DNA from 2 places in the Hwanghaeella sp. 1Z406 genome. Region 1 is predicted to be linked to the other one. Evidence: predicted binding sites of a transcription regulator. Region 1 holds the regulator's gene; the other holds the start of a gene.

What was found. Region 1 encodes PhoB, which activates phosphate uptake and scavenging genes when phosphate is short. Its sites were predicted from a motif close to TNTCATAAAACTGTCA; they were not measured.
Region 2: phnF (phosphonate metabolism transcriptional regulator PhnF) is a predicted target of PhoB. The motif match lies at 4,245-4,260, and genes of this name have one in related genera.

The regions. Positions count from the first base shown of each region.
Region 1 covers NZ_JBLZHU010000002.1:282,083-290,030, forward strand. The annotation lists gene pstC (phosphate ABC transporter permease subunit PstC) at 1-1,182, shown strand, start outside; gene pstA (phosphate ABC transporter permease PstA) at 1,197-2,474, shown strand; gene pstB (phosphate ABC transporter ATP-binding protein PstB) at 2,582-3,328, shown strand; gene phoU (phosphate signaling complex protein PhoU) at 3,401-4,174, shown strand; gene phoB (phosphate regulon transcriptional regulator PhoB) at 4,212-4,901, shown strand; gene fdhF (formate dehydrogenase subunit alpha) at 5,029-7,812, shown strand.
Region 2 covers NZ_JBLZHU010000001.1:679,871-687,818, reverse strand. The annotation lists gene phnL (phosphonate C-P lyase system protein PhnL) at 1-186, opposite strand, end outside; gene phnK (phosphonate C-P lyase system protein PhnK) at 205-996, opposite strand; gene ACOSDR_RS03185 (alpha-D-ribose 1-methylphosphonate 5-phosphate C-P-lyase PhnJ) at 993-1,877, opposite strand; gene ACOSDR_RS03180 (carbon-phosphorus lyase complex subunit PhnI) at 1,874-2,977, opposite strand; gene phnH (phosphonate C-P lyase system protein PhnH) at 2,982-3,584, opposite strand; gene phnG (phosphonate C-P lyase system protein PhnG) at 3,588-4,094, opposite strand; gene phnF (phosphonate metabolism transcriptional regulator PhnF) at 4,286-5,041, shown strand; gene ACOSDR_RS03160 (hypothetical protein) at 5,108-5,662, shown strand; gene ACOSDR_RS03155 (AAA family ATPase) at 5,736-6,587, shown strand; gene ACOSDR_RS03150 (hypothetical protein) at 6,761-6,964, shown strand; gene ACOSDR_RS03145 (SDR family oxidoreductase) at 6,991-7,752, shown strand; gene ruvX (Holliday junction resolvase RuvX) at 7,747-7,948, opposite strand, start outside.

The DNA of each region.
Region 1 (7,948 bases):
ACTGTGCTGGATAGTCTGGTTATGTCCAGTTTCCCGGCGGCAATGCTGAATGATTTGACGGAAGGGGCGCGCCAATTGCTGATAAGCGAAGTTCGCTCTATCGCATCCGGGCGCGTTTTTGGCACGCCTGCGCCCGAAACACTGGCCGCCGCAGATCGTTTGATTGCCTGGCAGTCAATGGCGAATTGGTCAATGGTAGTGGTCGGCTGTGCGCTGGCCGCCCTGGGCCTGGGCTATACGCGGTCTCAGTTGTCGGCAGATTTCCGGGCGCGCACACGGGTCGAAAGCTTTATGTCCGTGACAATGATCGCCTGTTCGGTCTTTGCCATTCTGGTGACGCTCGGCATCGTTTTCTCCCTGTTGTTTGAAAGCTTTCGCTTCTTTCAGCTGGTTCCATGGTATGACTTTTTCTTCGGGTTAAGCTGGGAACCGCAGATCGCCATGCGAGAAGACCAGGTTGCCGGTGCCGGTGCATTTGGTGCAGTGCCCGTTTTTGTCGGAACGATCCTGATTTCTGCCCTGGCAATGGTCGTGGCTGTACCGGTCGGTCTTTTAAGTGCGATCTATATGGCGGAATATGCCTCTCCGAAATTTCGGGATGTGGTTAAGCCGATCCTGGAAATTCTGGCGGGTATTCCGACGGTTGTTTATGGCTTCTTTGCGGTGCTGACGGTCGCCCCGGCAATGCGTCAGTTCGGGGCCATGTTGGGCATGGATATCGCACCCAACAGCGCCTTGGCTGCCGGTGCGGTCATGGGTGTCATGATTATCCCGTTCGTATCCTCCTTGTCTGATGATGCCTTGCGTGCGGTGCCTCAAAGCATGCGCGAGGGCTCCTATGGACTGGGCGCCACAAAGGCGGAAACAATTACCGCCGTATTGATCCCGGCCGCGTTGCCTGGGATTGTCGGGGGTATTTTGCTGGCGGTCAGTCGCGCCATTGGTGAAACGATGATCGTTGTGATGGCGGCAGGCCTGATTGCGTCGCTGACCGTCAATCCTTTCGAGGCAGTGACGACCGTAACGGTGCAGATTGTCACTCTGTTGATCGGCGATACCGAATTTGACAGCCCGAAGACACTAGCAGCCTTTGCGCTGGGCCTTGTGCTGTTCGTCGCGACCCTGTGCCTGAATGTGGTGGCGCTGCGGATCGTTCAAAAATACCGTGAAAAATACGATTGATCAGGAGCGACATTATGTCCGTGACGACCGTCCAACCATTGCCTGAGGATCAGGCAAAGAAGAATATCCAGCGGCGCAAGTCGAAGAATATCCGGCTTCAAATTTATGGCCTGTCAGCCATTGGAACCGCTGTTCTTTTGCTGGGAATCTTATTCAGTTCACTGCTTTACACGGGGGCTTCGGCTTTTACTCAGACGCATCTGACATTTGATGTGAAAATTGATCCTAATCTTGTTAAGGAAGATGACATCTTCGGCAGTAATTTCCGGGGTATCGTTCGCTCGGGTCTTTACAGCCTGTTTCCAGAAGTAACGAATCCCCGGGATCAGCGTCAATTGGGGGATATTCCTTCAAACGGGGCGCAATTCACGTTGCGAGACAGGGTTGTCGAAGATCCCAGCTTGATCGGTCAGACTGTTTCAATCACGGTCCCGGTGTCAGATGCCTTTGACCAATTCTATAAGGGTGTTATCCCCCGTGATGTGCCAGAAGATCAGCGCAAGGTCTCCAACAAGCAAATCGTGTGGTGGGATCAACTGGTAGATAACGGGCAAGTCTCCAAGCCATTCAACTGGACCCTGCTGTTTTCTGCCGACAGCCGCTTTCCCGAATTGGCTGGGTTGTCCGGTGCGATTGTAGGGTCCTTCTATGCCCTGCTGGTTTGTTTCCTGATCAGTTTCCCGGTTGGGATTGCAGCAGCGGTCTATCTGGAGGAGTTTGCCCCGAAAAACCGCTGGACTGATCTGATTGAAGTGAACATCAACAATCTTGCTGCCGTACCATCTGTCGTATTCGGTTTGTTGGGTCTTGCGGTATTCCTTCAGTTCTTTGGTCTGCCGCGCTCTGCGCCTCTGGTCGGTGGGATGGTTTTGTCGCTAATGACACTGCCTACGATCATTATTACCACGCGGGCGGCGCTGAAGGCGGTGCCTCCCTCGATCCGTGAAGGCGGTTTTGGGATTGGCGCCTCGCACCAGCAAGTGGTCATGCATCATGTTTTGCCTTTAGCCATGCCAGGTATCCTGACCGGGACGATTATCGGTCTGGCCCAGGCCTTGGGCGAAACCGCGCCATTGCTGCTGATTGGCATGAACGCCTTCATTACCTCTGCGCCGGGTGGAATAATGGACTCGGCAACAGCGCTTCCAACACAGATATTTATCTGGGCAGACAGCCCTGAGCGGGGGTTTGTTGCCCGCACATCGGCAGCCATTCTGGTTCTGATCGGGTTTCTGGTCGTTATGAACCTAATCGCCGTCGTTCTTCGTCAACGCTTCCAACGTAAGTGGTAGGATCCATGTCTTCAGAATCAATTGAACCAACAGCCTTCGACCATGCCAAGGATTCAAGCAAGGTGACCGTCTCGGCATCCCCCAGCACAGGCACGGGCAATGCGAAAATGAAGGGCCGCAAGGTCACCGTTTTCTATGGTGAAAAGCAGGCGCTGTTTGATGTTGATATCGACATCATGGAAAACGAAGTAACTGCCCTGATCGGCCCGTCCGGTTGCGGTAAGTCGACTTTCCTGCGCTGCCTGAACCGGATGAACGATGTCGTCGATATTTGTCGCGTCCATGGTGAGATCATCATGGATGGCAAGGATATCTATGATCGGGATGTTGATGTCGTGCATCTTCGCGCCCGCGTCGGCATGGTGTTCCAGAAGCCCAATCCTTTCCCCAAGTCGATCTATGAGAACGTGGCTTATGGGCCGCGCATTCATGGCCTGACTCGCAACAAGTCGGAACTGGACGAGATTGTTGAAACCTCGTTGCAGAAGGCAGGTCTTTGGAGTGAGGCAAAGGATCGCCTGAACCAGCCGGGCACCGGACTTTCTGGTGGTCAGCAGCAGCGTCTGTGTATTGCCCGTGCAATCGCCGTCGCCCCGGAAGTCATTCTGATGGATGAACCCTGTTCGGCGCTGGATCCGATTGCGACTGCAAAGATCGAGGATCTGATTCACGAATTGCGCGAAAACTACACCATCGCCATTGTGACCCATTCCATGCAGCAGGCGGCACGCGTGTCACAAAAGACAGCGTTCTTCCATTTGGGGAATCTTGTGGAATATGGTGAAACAGAACAGATTTTCACCAATCCCAAGGAAGAGCGGACGCAAGGTTATATCACCGGACGGTTTGGCTGATTTTTTCCGAATCCTGATATACTGGGTCTCCTGCGGGGCTCGCCCGGCACCTGATAGAAAGAGTGATGTATCATGTCGAATGTCTCCGAAGGTCATATTCATGCAGAATATGACAATGAATTTAAAAAACTGACCAAGCTGTTGGCCCGGATGGGTGGACTTGCGGAAAGTCAGTTGGCCAACGCCCTGATCGCGATTGAAAAACGCGACAATAAGCTGGCGATGGCCGTGAAGGACGGGGATAAGGAAATTGACGCGCTGGAGCACGAGATCGAAAGTCTGGTCGTGCGGATGTTGGCCCTGCGCCAGCCGATGGCCAATGATCTGCGCTATGTCGTATCCACCCTGCGCACGTCTTCGGATATTGAACGGATCGGCGATTACGCAAAGAACATCGCCAAACGTGCCATGGCGCTGAACCAGCTTCCGGCAGAGCCTTTGTTGCGGGGCGTGCTGCGCATCGGTCGCCCGGTTCAAGCCATGCTGAAAGACGTGATGGACGCCCATCTGCAAGGCGACACGGCCAAAGCCATTGAAGTGTGGGAGGCCGATGAAGAGGTTGATGCCCTATACACCAGCCTGTTTCGTGAATTGCTGACCTATATGATGGAAGACCCCCGGCATATCACGCCCTGCACCCACTTGCTGTTTATCGCAAAGAATCTGGAGCGAATTGGCGATCACGCGACCAATATCGCTGAAATCATCCATTTCCAGGTGGAAGGTGTGTCCCTGGGCGATCGCCGCCCGAAGGCGGATGCCTCTAACTATGAAGTCATGCAGCCAGAGGATGACTCAGATGACGACGATGAAGACGATAACGACGGGCCTACGGGCAATGTCTGATGTGCGCGATCAAGTCTCGGTGAAATCAATGGGGGGCATGAAGCCCAAAGTATTGATTGTCGAAGACGAAACCGCAGTGGTGACGCTGCTGCGCTATAATTTGGAATATCAGGGTTTTGAAGTCGATGCCGTTTCCGATGGCGAAGAGGCCCTGGTCGCGATTGAGGAAAATCCACCCGATATCGTGCTGTTGGACTGGATGCTGCCGCAATTGTCCGGCATTGAAGTATGCCGCCAGCTACGTCGCCGTCCGGCCACCAAAACCCTGCCGATCATTTTGTTGACGGCGCGGGGCGAGGAAGCCGATACCGTGCGCGGCCTGGATTCTGGTGCGGATGATTATGTCACCAAGCCGTTCTCCCCCGCGGAATTGACGGCCCGGGTGCATGCCTTGCTGCGCCGTTCTCGCCCGGCCTTGTCGGATGAGGCATTGAACGCTGCGGATGTTCAGATGGATCTGGCAGCCCACCGCGTTCATCGCAATGGCCGCGAAATCAAGCTGGGCCCGACGGAGTACCGCCTGCTGCGTCATTTCATGGAACATCCAGGCCGGGTCTTCAGCCGTGAACAACTGCTGGACGCGGTTTGGGGTCGTGATGTCTATGTCGAATTGCGCACTGTGGATGTGCATATCCGTCGCCTGCGCAAGGCCCTGAATGAAGGTGGGGAGACCGATGTGATCCGCACCGTGCGGTCCGCCGGCTATGCTTTGGAACTGCAAAGCTGACAACTTGACGCTCTTTTCTCGCTGAACGGCGCAAATTGGCTATAATTCCAGGGCGGTATAAGGCATTGTGCCTCCCGACCCTGGAACCAGCCTGTCCTCTGTGATACAGAGGGTAAAAGGATTTGCGATGCCCGACACAGCCTTGAAAACCATCACCTTTTCTCTTGATGGACGCGATGTGACCGCGTTTCCTGGCGAAAGCATTTGGCAGGTCGCCAAACGTGAAGGCACAACAATTCCGCATCTGTGCTGGCAGCCGGAACCTGGCTATCGTGCTGATGGCAATTGTCGTGCTTGTATGGTGGAGATTGAGGGCGAACGGACCCTGGCGGCCTCCTGTATCCGCACGCCCAGTGAAGGCATGGTCGTTAAATCCGCCTCTGATCGCGCCAAGGCGTCCCGGGATATGGTGTTTGAACTGTTATTGGCTGACCAGCCCGCGCGGGAAGTCGCCCATGAAACAGACAGCAAGTTCTGGACATGGATCGACAAAATGGATGTCGAAACATCCCGTTTTCCTCAGCGCGCGACGCCTGAAACGGATGCCAGTCATGCGGCAATGCGGGTCAATCTTGATGCCTGTATCCATTGCAATCTGTGTGTTCGCGCCTGTCGGGAAGTTCAGATCAATGATGTGATCGGCATGGCCTATCGCGGGCACGGGGCCAAGATCGTGTTTGATTTTGATGATCCGATGGGCCAATCGACCTGTGTCGCCTGTGGTGAATGTGTTCAGGCCTGCCCGACCGGGGCGTTGATGCCCGCCACTAAGGTCGATGAAAGTCAGGTCTATGTCGGTGCAGCGGACTCGATTGTAGACTCTGTCTGCCCCTTCTGTGGCGTCGGCTGTCAGACGGAAATCCATGTTAAAGACAATAAAATCGTTGAAGTACGCGGCAAGAATGGGCCAGCCAATGAACAGCGCCTGTGCGTCAAGGGGCGGTTTGGGATGGATTATTCCAGCCATGCCGGACGCCTGACCAAGCCCTTGATCCGCAGAAAGGATGCGGAAAAGCGTTGGGATATCGAAGTCGATCCAATGAATCCGCTGACGCATTTCCGGGAAGCCACCTGGGAAGAAGCCATCGAAGTCGCGGTTTCGGGCCTACGTAAGATCCGCGATGACAAGGGCGGTGACGCCCTGGCCGGATTTGGCTCTGCAAAAGGATCGAATGAAGAAGCCTATCTGTTCCAGAAGTTGGTGCGGACCGGGTTTGAAACCAACAATGTCGATCACTGCACCCGTCTGTGTCATGCATCCTCTGTCGCGGCCCTGATGGAAGGGGTGAATTCCGGCGCTGTGACGGCACCCTTTACCGCCGCGAAAGATGCCGATTGCATGATCGTGATTGGCGCACGTCCTGCCCAGAATCACCCCGTTGCGGCGACATTTTTGAAGCAAGCGGTAAAGCGCGGTGCCAAAATGATTGTACTGGACCCACGGGGTCAGGATTTGGCGCGCCACGCCTGGAAGCATCTGCAATTCACGCCAGGCCGCGATGTGCCGCTGTTGAATGCGATGATCCATACCATCATCTACGAAAATCTGGTGGACGAGCAGTTCATTCAGGCGCGGGTGGAAAACTATCAGGCCGTGAAAGAGAATGTGCGGCCGTTCTCGCCAGAAGAAATGGCGCCGATTTGTGGCATTGATGCTGAAACCATTCGGGAGGTTGCGCGCGTCTATGCGCGGTCGGAAAAATCGATCATTTTCTGGGGGATGGGTGTTTCCCAGCATGTGCACGGTACCGACAATGCCCGCTGCCTGATCACCCTGGCTGCCATTACCGGCCAGATCGGTCGGCCCGGTACCGGGCTGCACCCGCTGCGCGGTCAGAATAATGTTCAAGGCGCGTCCGATGCCGGCCTGATTCCCATGGTATTCCCCGACTATAAATCTGTCGAAAACCCCGAAATTCGGGAAATGTACGAAAAATTCTGGGGCCAGAGCCTGGACCCCAATCGCGGCCTGACCGTGGTTGAAATCGTCGACGCGATTCTGGCTGGCAGCATTAACGGCATGTATATCATGGGCGAAAATCCGGCCATGTCGGACCCTGATACCCGTCATGCCCGTCAGGCCCTGGCGGAATTGGACCATCTGGTCGTGCAGGACATCTTCCTGACCGAAACCTGTTATCATGCGGATGTGATTTTCCCCGCCTCTGCCCTGGCTGAAAAATGGGGTACCTTCACCAATACCAATCGACAAGTTCAAATCGGCCGGCCCGCGCTGACTCCGCCGGGGGACGCGCGTCAGGACTGGGAATTGATTCAGGCCATTGCCCAGGGATTGGGGCTGAACTGGAACTACAGCCATCCGAAAGAGGTCTTTGCGGAAATGGGACGGATTATGCAGTCCTTTAACGGCATTACCTGGGACCGGTTGGAAAATGAAGGGGCGGTCACCTATCCCTGTGACGATGAAACGACACCCGGACACGAGATTATTTTCGCAGAATCCTTCCCCACAGCGAATGGTCGCGTGAAATTGACCCCAACCGATCTGGTGCCACCATCAGAATTGCCGGATGCGGACTATCCGATGGTGCTGACCACCGGACGCTTGCTGGAACATTGGCATACGGGTGCGATGACAAGACGCGCCACGGTGCTGGATATTCTTGAGCCGGAAGCCGTCGCCCATCTGCATCCCAGATGGCTGGCGAAGCATGGCGTGAAACCTGGTGATATGGTCGCCGTTCACACCAGACGCGGCGCGGTCAAGGTAAAGGCGCGGGCGGACCGGGATGTTACAGAAGACATGGTCTTCATGCCGTTCTGTTTTGCCGAAGGGCCGGCCAATATGCTGACAAACCCGCAATTGGATCCGTTTGGTAAGATTCCAGAATTCAAATTCTGCGCCGCCCGTGTCGCCCCCCTGGTTCAAGTGTCAGAGGCAGCAGAATAGGGACCACAGGCACCAATTGCGCCTGCCGCCCTGGACCCCGGATCAAGTCCGGGGTGACGAAATTCTCACAAATACGCACCCTCACCCTGAGGAGCCGAGTGTCTCGAAGGGTGATCTGCCTGGAAGCACCGGACTT
Region 2 (7,948 bases), on a different contig from region 1:
CAGATAATTGCCATAGATCATGCGCATCAGTGTGGATTTCCCCATGCCCGATGGGCCTGCCAGGGCAACACATTCCCCGGCACGGGCCTGCATGGTCAATCCCTTGAAAACCGGCAATGTGATCCCATCCTGATTGTGCAGAGTGAAGGATTTTTCAACATTGGTCAGGCGCAGTAAATCAGTCATAAAAGCTCCCTCCCCGTCTCATGGATGCAAGACAGAGGATACAAGTAGCTGGGTATAGGCATCTTGCGGATCATCCAGGACCTGATCGGTTAGTCCCGTTTCAACGATCAGGCCACGCCGCATCACCACCAGTCGATGGGACAGCAACCGGGCCACGGCCAGATCATGGGTGACGATGATCGCACTGAGCCCCATTTCCGAGACCAGCCCCCGCAACAGATCCAGCAATCGGGCCTGAACTGAAACATCCAGCCCCCCTGTCGGCTCATCCATGAAGACCAGACGCGGACCGGTCACAAGATTTCGTGCGATCTGCAATCGTTGCTGCATTCCGCCAGAGAATGTGTCCGGGCGGTCATCGATGCGGCTGACATCCACTTCGGTCTTTTCCAGCCAATCCAGTGCCTGTTCGCGAATATTGCCATAGTGGCGGGCACCGCCTGCCATCAGCCGTTCGCCCACATTGCCGCCAGCGCTGACTGTCATGCGCAATCCGTCCCGCGCATGTTGATGCACAAAGGCCCAGTCGGTGCGCATCAACATACGGCGTTGAGGCTCTGATACAGTATGCACATTCAATGCGGAGCCGAGGCGATCTGTATACAGAATCTCCCCTGAATCCGGCGTCAGTCGGCCGGCCAGACAATTCAACAGCGTTGTCTTACCCGACCCGGATTCTCCGACGATGCCGATCACTTCCCCTGGATACAGATCAAAGCTGATATCAGAACAGCCAAGATGCGGCCCATATGTCTTGGTAACGGATTGGACCGATAGTAAAGGCGTTTGGGCGTTTTCGGTCTCAGTCATTCTGCGGCCTCCTGCCCTGGGCCTTGATAGCCCTGCTGCTGACGTGTCGAACAATGATCGGTATCAGAACAAACGAACATCCGCGTGCCCTGATCATCCATGATCACCTCATCCAAGAAGCTGTTGGTTTCCCCACATAAAGAGCACGGTTCATCCCAGGCCTGAATTTCAAAAGGGTGATCCTCAAAATCCAGACTGACCACATCGGTATAGGGCGGCACGGCATAGATCCGCTTTTCCCGACCCGCGCCGAACAATTGCAGGGCGGCACAGCGATTCATTTTCGGATTATCAAATTTCGGCGTCGGCGATGGGTCCATGATATAGCGATCATTCACCTTCACCGGATAGGCATAGGTCGTCGCGATATGACCGTGGCGCGCAATATCCTCATACAGTTTCACATGCATCAGGCCGTATTCTTCCAGCGCATGCATTTTACGGGTCTCGGTCTCACGCGGTTCCAGAAAACGCAGCGGTTCCGGGATCGGCACCTGATAGACCAAAATCTGCCCTTCATGCAGCGGCATTTCGGGGATGCGGTGACGGGTTTGGATCAGGGTCGCATCCTCGGTCTTTTCTGTCGTCGCGACTCCGGCGACACGCTGAAAGAATTTACGGATAGAAACCGCATTGGTCGTGTCATCGGCCCCCTGGTCGATCACCTTCAAAACATCGTCAGGTTCCAGAATTGAGGCCGTGACCTGGATACCGCCCGTGCCCCAACCATAGGGCATGGGCATTTCACGCCCGGCAAAAGGAACCTGATAACCCGGCACGGCAACCGCCTTCAGCAAGGCGCGGCGGATCATCCGCTTGGTCTGTTCATCCAGATAGGCGAAATTGTATTCCAGCTCATCGTCTTGTGTTTCCGTACTCATTCTGCGGCCTCCTTTGCTTCGAAGGCTGTACCCTCTTCCACGTGTTTGCGCATTTTCCGCACCAGATTTAGCTCCGACTGGAAGTCCACATAGTGGGGTAACTTCAAATGCTCCACGAAGCCCGTTGCCTGAACGTTGTCACAATGGGACAGGACGAATTCCTCATCTTGGGAAGGCGCTGTGCGTTCCTCTCCCAGTTCCCCTGCCCGCAGTGATCGGTCCACCAGCGCCATGGCCATGGCCTTGCGCTCCCCATGTCCCAGCGCGACGCCATAACCCCGCGTGAATTGCGGCGGCGCAGTCTTGGAGCCCTTGAACTGGTTAATCATGTTGCATTCGGTCATTTCCATCTCGCCGATCTGGATGGGAAATCCCAGCTCTTCTGGCTGAAATTCAACCGCTACCCGCCCGACACGAATTTCACCGGCAAAAGGATGGTTCTTGGCATAGCCACGTTGGGTGGAATACCCCAAGGCCAGCAGGAACCCTTCATCCCCCCGCGCCAGGCTTTGCAATCGGGTCGATCGATCCATCGGGTATTCGACCGGGGTACGGGTAATATCCCCAGGCTGTGCCTGATCCTTGGATGCTTCAGGTGTCTCCACCAGCCCTTCGCCTGCCAGCAGGTCCAGCACGTGCCGCGCCTGAGGCATCGCTTCATCCATGGAAATCGCTTCCTCTGCACTGCCGCCATCTGCCGCCAGTTTGAAGTCAATCAGCCGATGCGTGTAATCGAAGGTCGGGCCCAGAATTTGACCGCCCGGCACATCCTTGAATGCAGCAGAGATACGGCGATCAATTTTCATTGCGCCAGTTTCGACCGGCAAACTATTGCCGAAACGAGCCAATGTCGTGCGATAGGCACGCACCAGAAAAATCGCTTCAATCATATCTCCGCGCGCCTGCTTCAGCGCTAGGGCCGCCAGATCTGGATCATAAACGGACCCTTCGGTCATCACACGCCCCACGGCCAGCTTCATCTGTTCGCGGATCTGATCCACCGTTAAGTCCGGGGTGGACGTCTTCCCGCGCCGATCTTCGGCCAGCAAGCGATGGGCATTATCAATCGCGCGCTCACCGCCTTTTACAGCAACATACATGGGTCTAAGCCTCCAATCGGGTTAGGCGTGTGCTGCGGGGGATCGCGGCAAGACTGTCTGGTCCCGCGAAAATGGTATCCACCCCCAATGGAAACAGCATCGCATTGCGCTCAAGGGCGTCCCAGGCGTCCGCGGTCATTCCACCAGGTGCAAAATCACACGTTGTTTCAATGCCTGGCCCGGCCAAACGCGCGCCCCCGACCACATCGAATCCGGGCACCAATGCTATGGCTGTCGCAGACCGGTCTGGGTATTCATCCGTGCCAATCGCTAAATCCAGCATGACTTGCGGCAGATCCGCGACCGGGAAAAAAGCGAACTGTGCCTTTGCAATATCCGCATCAAAGGGGGCACCGGTATGGAAGCTGAAATGTCCAATGATACGGTCATTGCGCAGATCTGGCGCCAACCAATAGGGCGTATCTGGATCCATCAGGCTTAAGGCAATGCAGACCGCCGCCCCATTCAAGGGGGCAGGAACCGGGGCCTTCACAGGCAGTAATTTCAATTCACCCGGCCGGGCCATCGCATCCAGAATGGTGCGAAAACTGACTGCAGCATCGCGAACCGGATCTGCAAAGCCGGGGGCCAAATCGGTAAGGGTCATCGTTTAATCCTCCCCTCGCACAAGGGTGAAAAAATCAACCTTCGTCGCCGCAACCTTTTTAGCGCGCGCCATATCCCGCGCCGCCTGTTCGGCCTTTAACGGCTCTATGATTGAATTCATGATTTCCAGTCGACGCTCCGGCTGTTGCAGCATCGCGTCCAACAGGGCACAGCAGCGCGCCTTTTTCTTGTCACGGCCCGCCTGATAAGCATGCCCGACTGTCCCATCAGACAATTTCACACTGCAGCGTGTCACCGTCATTTCGCCCATGTTAAAGGCTCCACCGGCCCCACCGATTCGGCCCTGGGTCATGATCAACCCGCTTTCCGGCTTCCGAAGAAATTCATAATCCGGTTTTTCAGGTACCGCTTCGAACAAGTCTGACAAACGGGCGGAAGGGGCCATGGACAAGACCCCTATCCAGGCTTGCCGGGCGCGCTGGTCATCAGACAAAGGCGCCCGCCAGGACCGATCATCCTCTATATCTGGGTTGGAATTTTCATTCCTCACAAACCGCCTCCTGTTAAGACAAAGATGCCACGACACTCAACAAACCAGTCAAAGGTCTAGACAGTCGTCAATTTTTCGTATAGACGTCTAGACAAATATAAGATGCCTAAGCTTAGACCCAATTGCAAGATCGAAGCATGGCATTGATGATGAAATTCTTGTGACGGGTGGCATAACCAAAGGGGCAAGTCGTGTATCTTTCTGATGGAGAACCAATTTGGCGACAGATTGCCGGCTCATTAGAGGCCGAAATCGACCAGGGCGTCTATGAGCCGGGGGACCGTCTTCCCACAGAAGCCGACCTGTCGCGTCGTTTTGCTGTCAATCGCCACACCGTTCGCCGCGCAATGAGTTACCTTCAGGAAATTGGCAAGGTCCGAATTGAACAAGGGCGCGGCACATTTGTCCAAAGTGACCTGATCGAATATCCCATTGGGGAGCGTACCCGCTTCACCCAAAACATCACCAGTGGCAACCGCATGCCCAGCAAGACACTGCTGCGGACCGAACAGGTCCGTGCCGACGCGGTCATTGCCCGAAATCTGGATCTGCGGAAGGGTGCCCCCGTCGTGCTGTTGGAAGCGGTCAGTGAAGTTGATGGTCGCCCGATCAGTGTTGCCACTCATTACTTCCCCGCAAAACGATTTGCGGGAATGATTGCAGCCTTTCGTGACACTTTATCGATCACCGCCGCCCTGGATGCCTGTGGCGTGCACGATTACAAAAGGTTTTCCACACGCATCACCGCCACAATGCCAACGCGCCAACTGGCGATTCATTTACAGCAGCCTCCAACACGCCCCGTCCTGCAGACAGAAAGCATCAATGTGGATCTGGACGGGCGCGCAATTGAGTACGGCCTGTCCTATTATGCAAGTGACCGCACGCAATTGATTGTAGAAAGCGAACCCCTGCGAGAGCACTCGGCCATTAAAAAGCCCAGCTGATCCGCGCGCCATTGGCATAACGCTTGCATAAATACCCTCAATGCAAACCGATTGAGGATTTGGGTTATGCTGGAAGCCGCAGCGTTTAGCCTTTTCAGTGCTGGAGCCTCCCTATTAACGGGAACAGAAAAGCGTCCGGAAAAAGAGGACGTTGCCGATTCTAACGCAAACTCTTTTATCGCCAACCTCTTCAATTCAAATGACAAAGAGGTAAAATCAACCAGCCTGTCCTTTGCCGACATTGCAAAAATGTTCGATGTCACCGGCATATCCCCAACCGAGATTGACCAACTGGCAGGCGCGTTGAAAGACAGCGGTGCTGCCAGTGATCAGGATATCCTGCAGTTACAGACCAAGGGCTCAGAGTTCCTGTCAAATCTGCCGGGCAATTATTACTCTGGCGGAAAACTTGACGAGAAGACCGACCTGCTCGGATTCATGCAATCGGCCCTGTCACAGGCTCAGGCGGCTGGAGAGCCAACAGAATCCCTGGCGTCCCAGGTTTCCCTACTCTCCAATCTGGCAGCAGCAAATTCCGCAGGAACCGCGCAAATCAATGCAGGGTTTTCCTCAAATCTGGCTTCTGGAACATTGCGGACTTTGATCGCGCTTCAAGGCTAGAGTCTTGATTGCGCAAGGGGGGCACACTAGGGTCAGTGACCATCCGTAACCCTTGCCCTCAGGATTATCCTCAATGCGCTTTACCAGCACGTCCAGCTATGTCGCCTCCGAAGATCTTGCCGTCGCCGTGAATGCCGCTGTCACACTGCAACGCCCCTTGCTGGTCAAGGGAGAGCCTGGTACCGGAAAGACGCAATTGGCGCGGGAAATCGCAACCGCCCTGGACCGCCCCTTTATCGAATGGCATGTGAAATCCACCACCAAGGCGCAGCAGGGTCTGTATGAATATGATGCCGTCAGTCGCCTGCGCGACAGCCAGTTGGGCGATGAGCGGGTGCATGACATCCGCAACTACATCATCAAAGGAAAACTGTGGGAGGCGTTCACGACTGATCCGGCCCCTGTCCTGTTGATTGACGAGGTGGACAAGGCCGATATCGAATTCCCCAATGATCTGTTGCTGGAACTGGACCGCATGGAATTCCATGTCTATGAGACAAAGGAAGTGATCCGGGCGGAAAAGCGCCCCATCGTGATCATCACGTCGAATAATGAGAAAGAATTGCCCGACGCCTTCCTGCGACGCTGTTTCTTCCATTTCATCCGCTTCCCTGACCCTGAGACCATGGAACAGATCGTTCAGGTTCACTTTCCCGATATCAAGAAGCGGCTGTTGAGCGAGGCCCTGGCCCTGTTCTTCCAGGTGCGCGAGGTTCAAGGCCTGAAAAAGCGCCCCTCAACCTCTGAATTGCTGGATTGGATCAAGCTGCTGATGGTGGAAGATATCTCCCCCGAAACATTGCGTGAAACAGACCCCAGCAAGGCCATCCCCCCGCTGCATGGCGCGTTGCTTAAGAATGAACAGGACGTACATCTGTTTGAGCGTCTGGCCTTCCTGTCCCGCCGGGAAGGATCAAGAGGCTAAGGATTTGGGCTGGTTGTCAAAGCGAGTTTGATCAGGCCAAAGAACGTTTCGGGCCCACTGAATTCCCACCCGATATGGGTTCCGCATTCAACACACAGCGCAACCCGCCATGCGAGTCCCGGAAACCAGGAAAATTGTGTGCTGGGCCGGCCCAACATACCCGCGCCTGGTGCGTGAATAAAACACTGTACCGTGAAGACGTGGCCTGCCGGATTGAAGACCGTGTGTTGATGTGCGCCGCGCCTATGAATGGCGAAACATTGCCGCGTCACTGTGGCATGGCATTTCGCACAGAAAAGACGATCATCGCCCTGCCCTTCCTGCACTTCATTCTTGTCGCTTTGTTCCGTGTCCAGCATGGTGCGCAAACAGTGTGAGTCCCCACCCTATGAGGCAAGCAAAAATGAGCAGATTTAACGGACAACGCGCCATCGTGACCGCCGCTGGGGGCGGCATCGCACGGACCATCGCGGAACAATTACATCGCGAGGGCGCTGCGGTCTTTGCTGGCGATGTTGATATCAAGGGCCTGTCCAGTCTGCCCGATGGGATATCCTATCAACGCTGTGACGTTTCAAACCGCATAGAAGTTGATGCGTTCTTTGATGCCGCCCTAGCCCATCTGGGCGGTGTGGATATCCTGATCAATGCAGCGGGAATAAAGGGACCAACCGGCGTCATTGAAGATACCGATCCCTCCGCCTGGGCTGCCTGCATCGATGTCAATCTGACCGGTGCCTATCATTGCCTCAGGCGGGTATTGGGCCCAATGAAGGCGCAGGGCTCCGGCTCCATCATCAATTTCTCCTCAACAGGCGGCCTGTATGGCTATCCGGAACGCAGCCCCTATTGTGCGGCGAAATGGGCAATTATCGGCCTGACCAAAACGGCAGCTGCAGAGGCTGGCCCGTCCGGTGTGCGGGTCAATGCCCTGTGCCCCGGCTCCGTCGAAGGCGACCGCATGGACAGGGTAATTGCGGACGAAGCCTTAACGACCGGAAAAAGTGTTGAGCAGATCCGTGCGGATTATGTGAAAGATACCAGCATGCGCTGTTTCGTGACCGCAGAAGACATATCCGAAATGGCGCTGTTCCTGTGCTCCAAGGCCGGTGCACGGGTTTCCGGCCAGGCCATCAGCGTGGACGGCCATACCAGCATGCTATAAGGGCCGCAGCCGCCTTGCATCCAGGGCACCCTGAAGGATGAAGCTGGCTGCCATTTTGTCGACCACCTGACCGCGCCGGGCGCGGGTCATATCGGCCTGTTCGATCAGCACACGTTCCACCGCGCTGGTCGACAGACGCTCGTCCCAGAAGGCGATGGGCATGTCCCATTTCGCGACGGAAATCAGATTGCGGGCG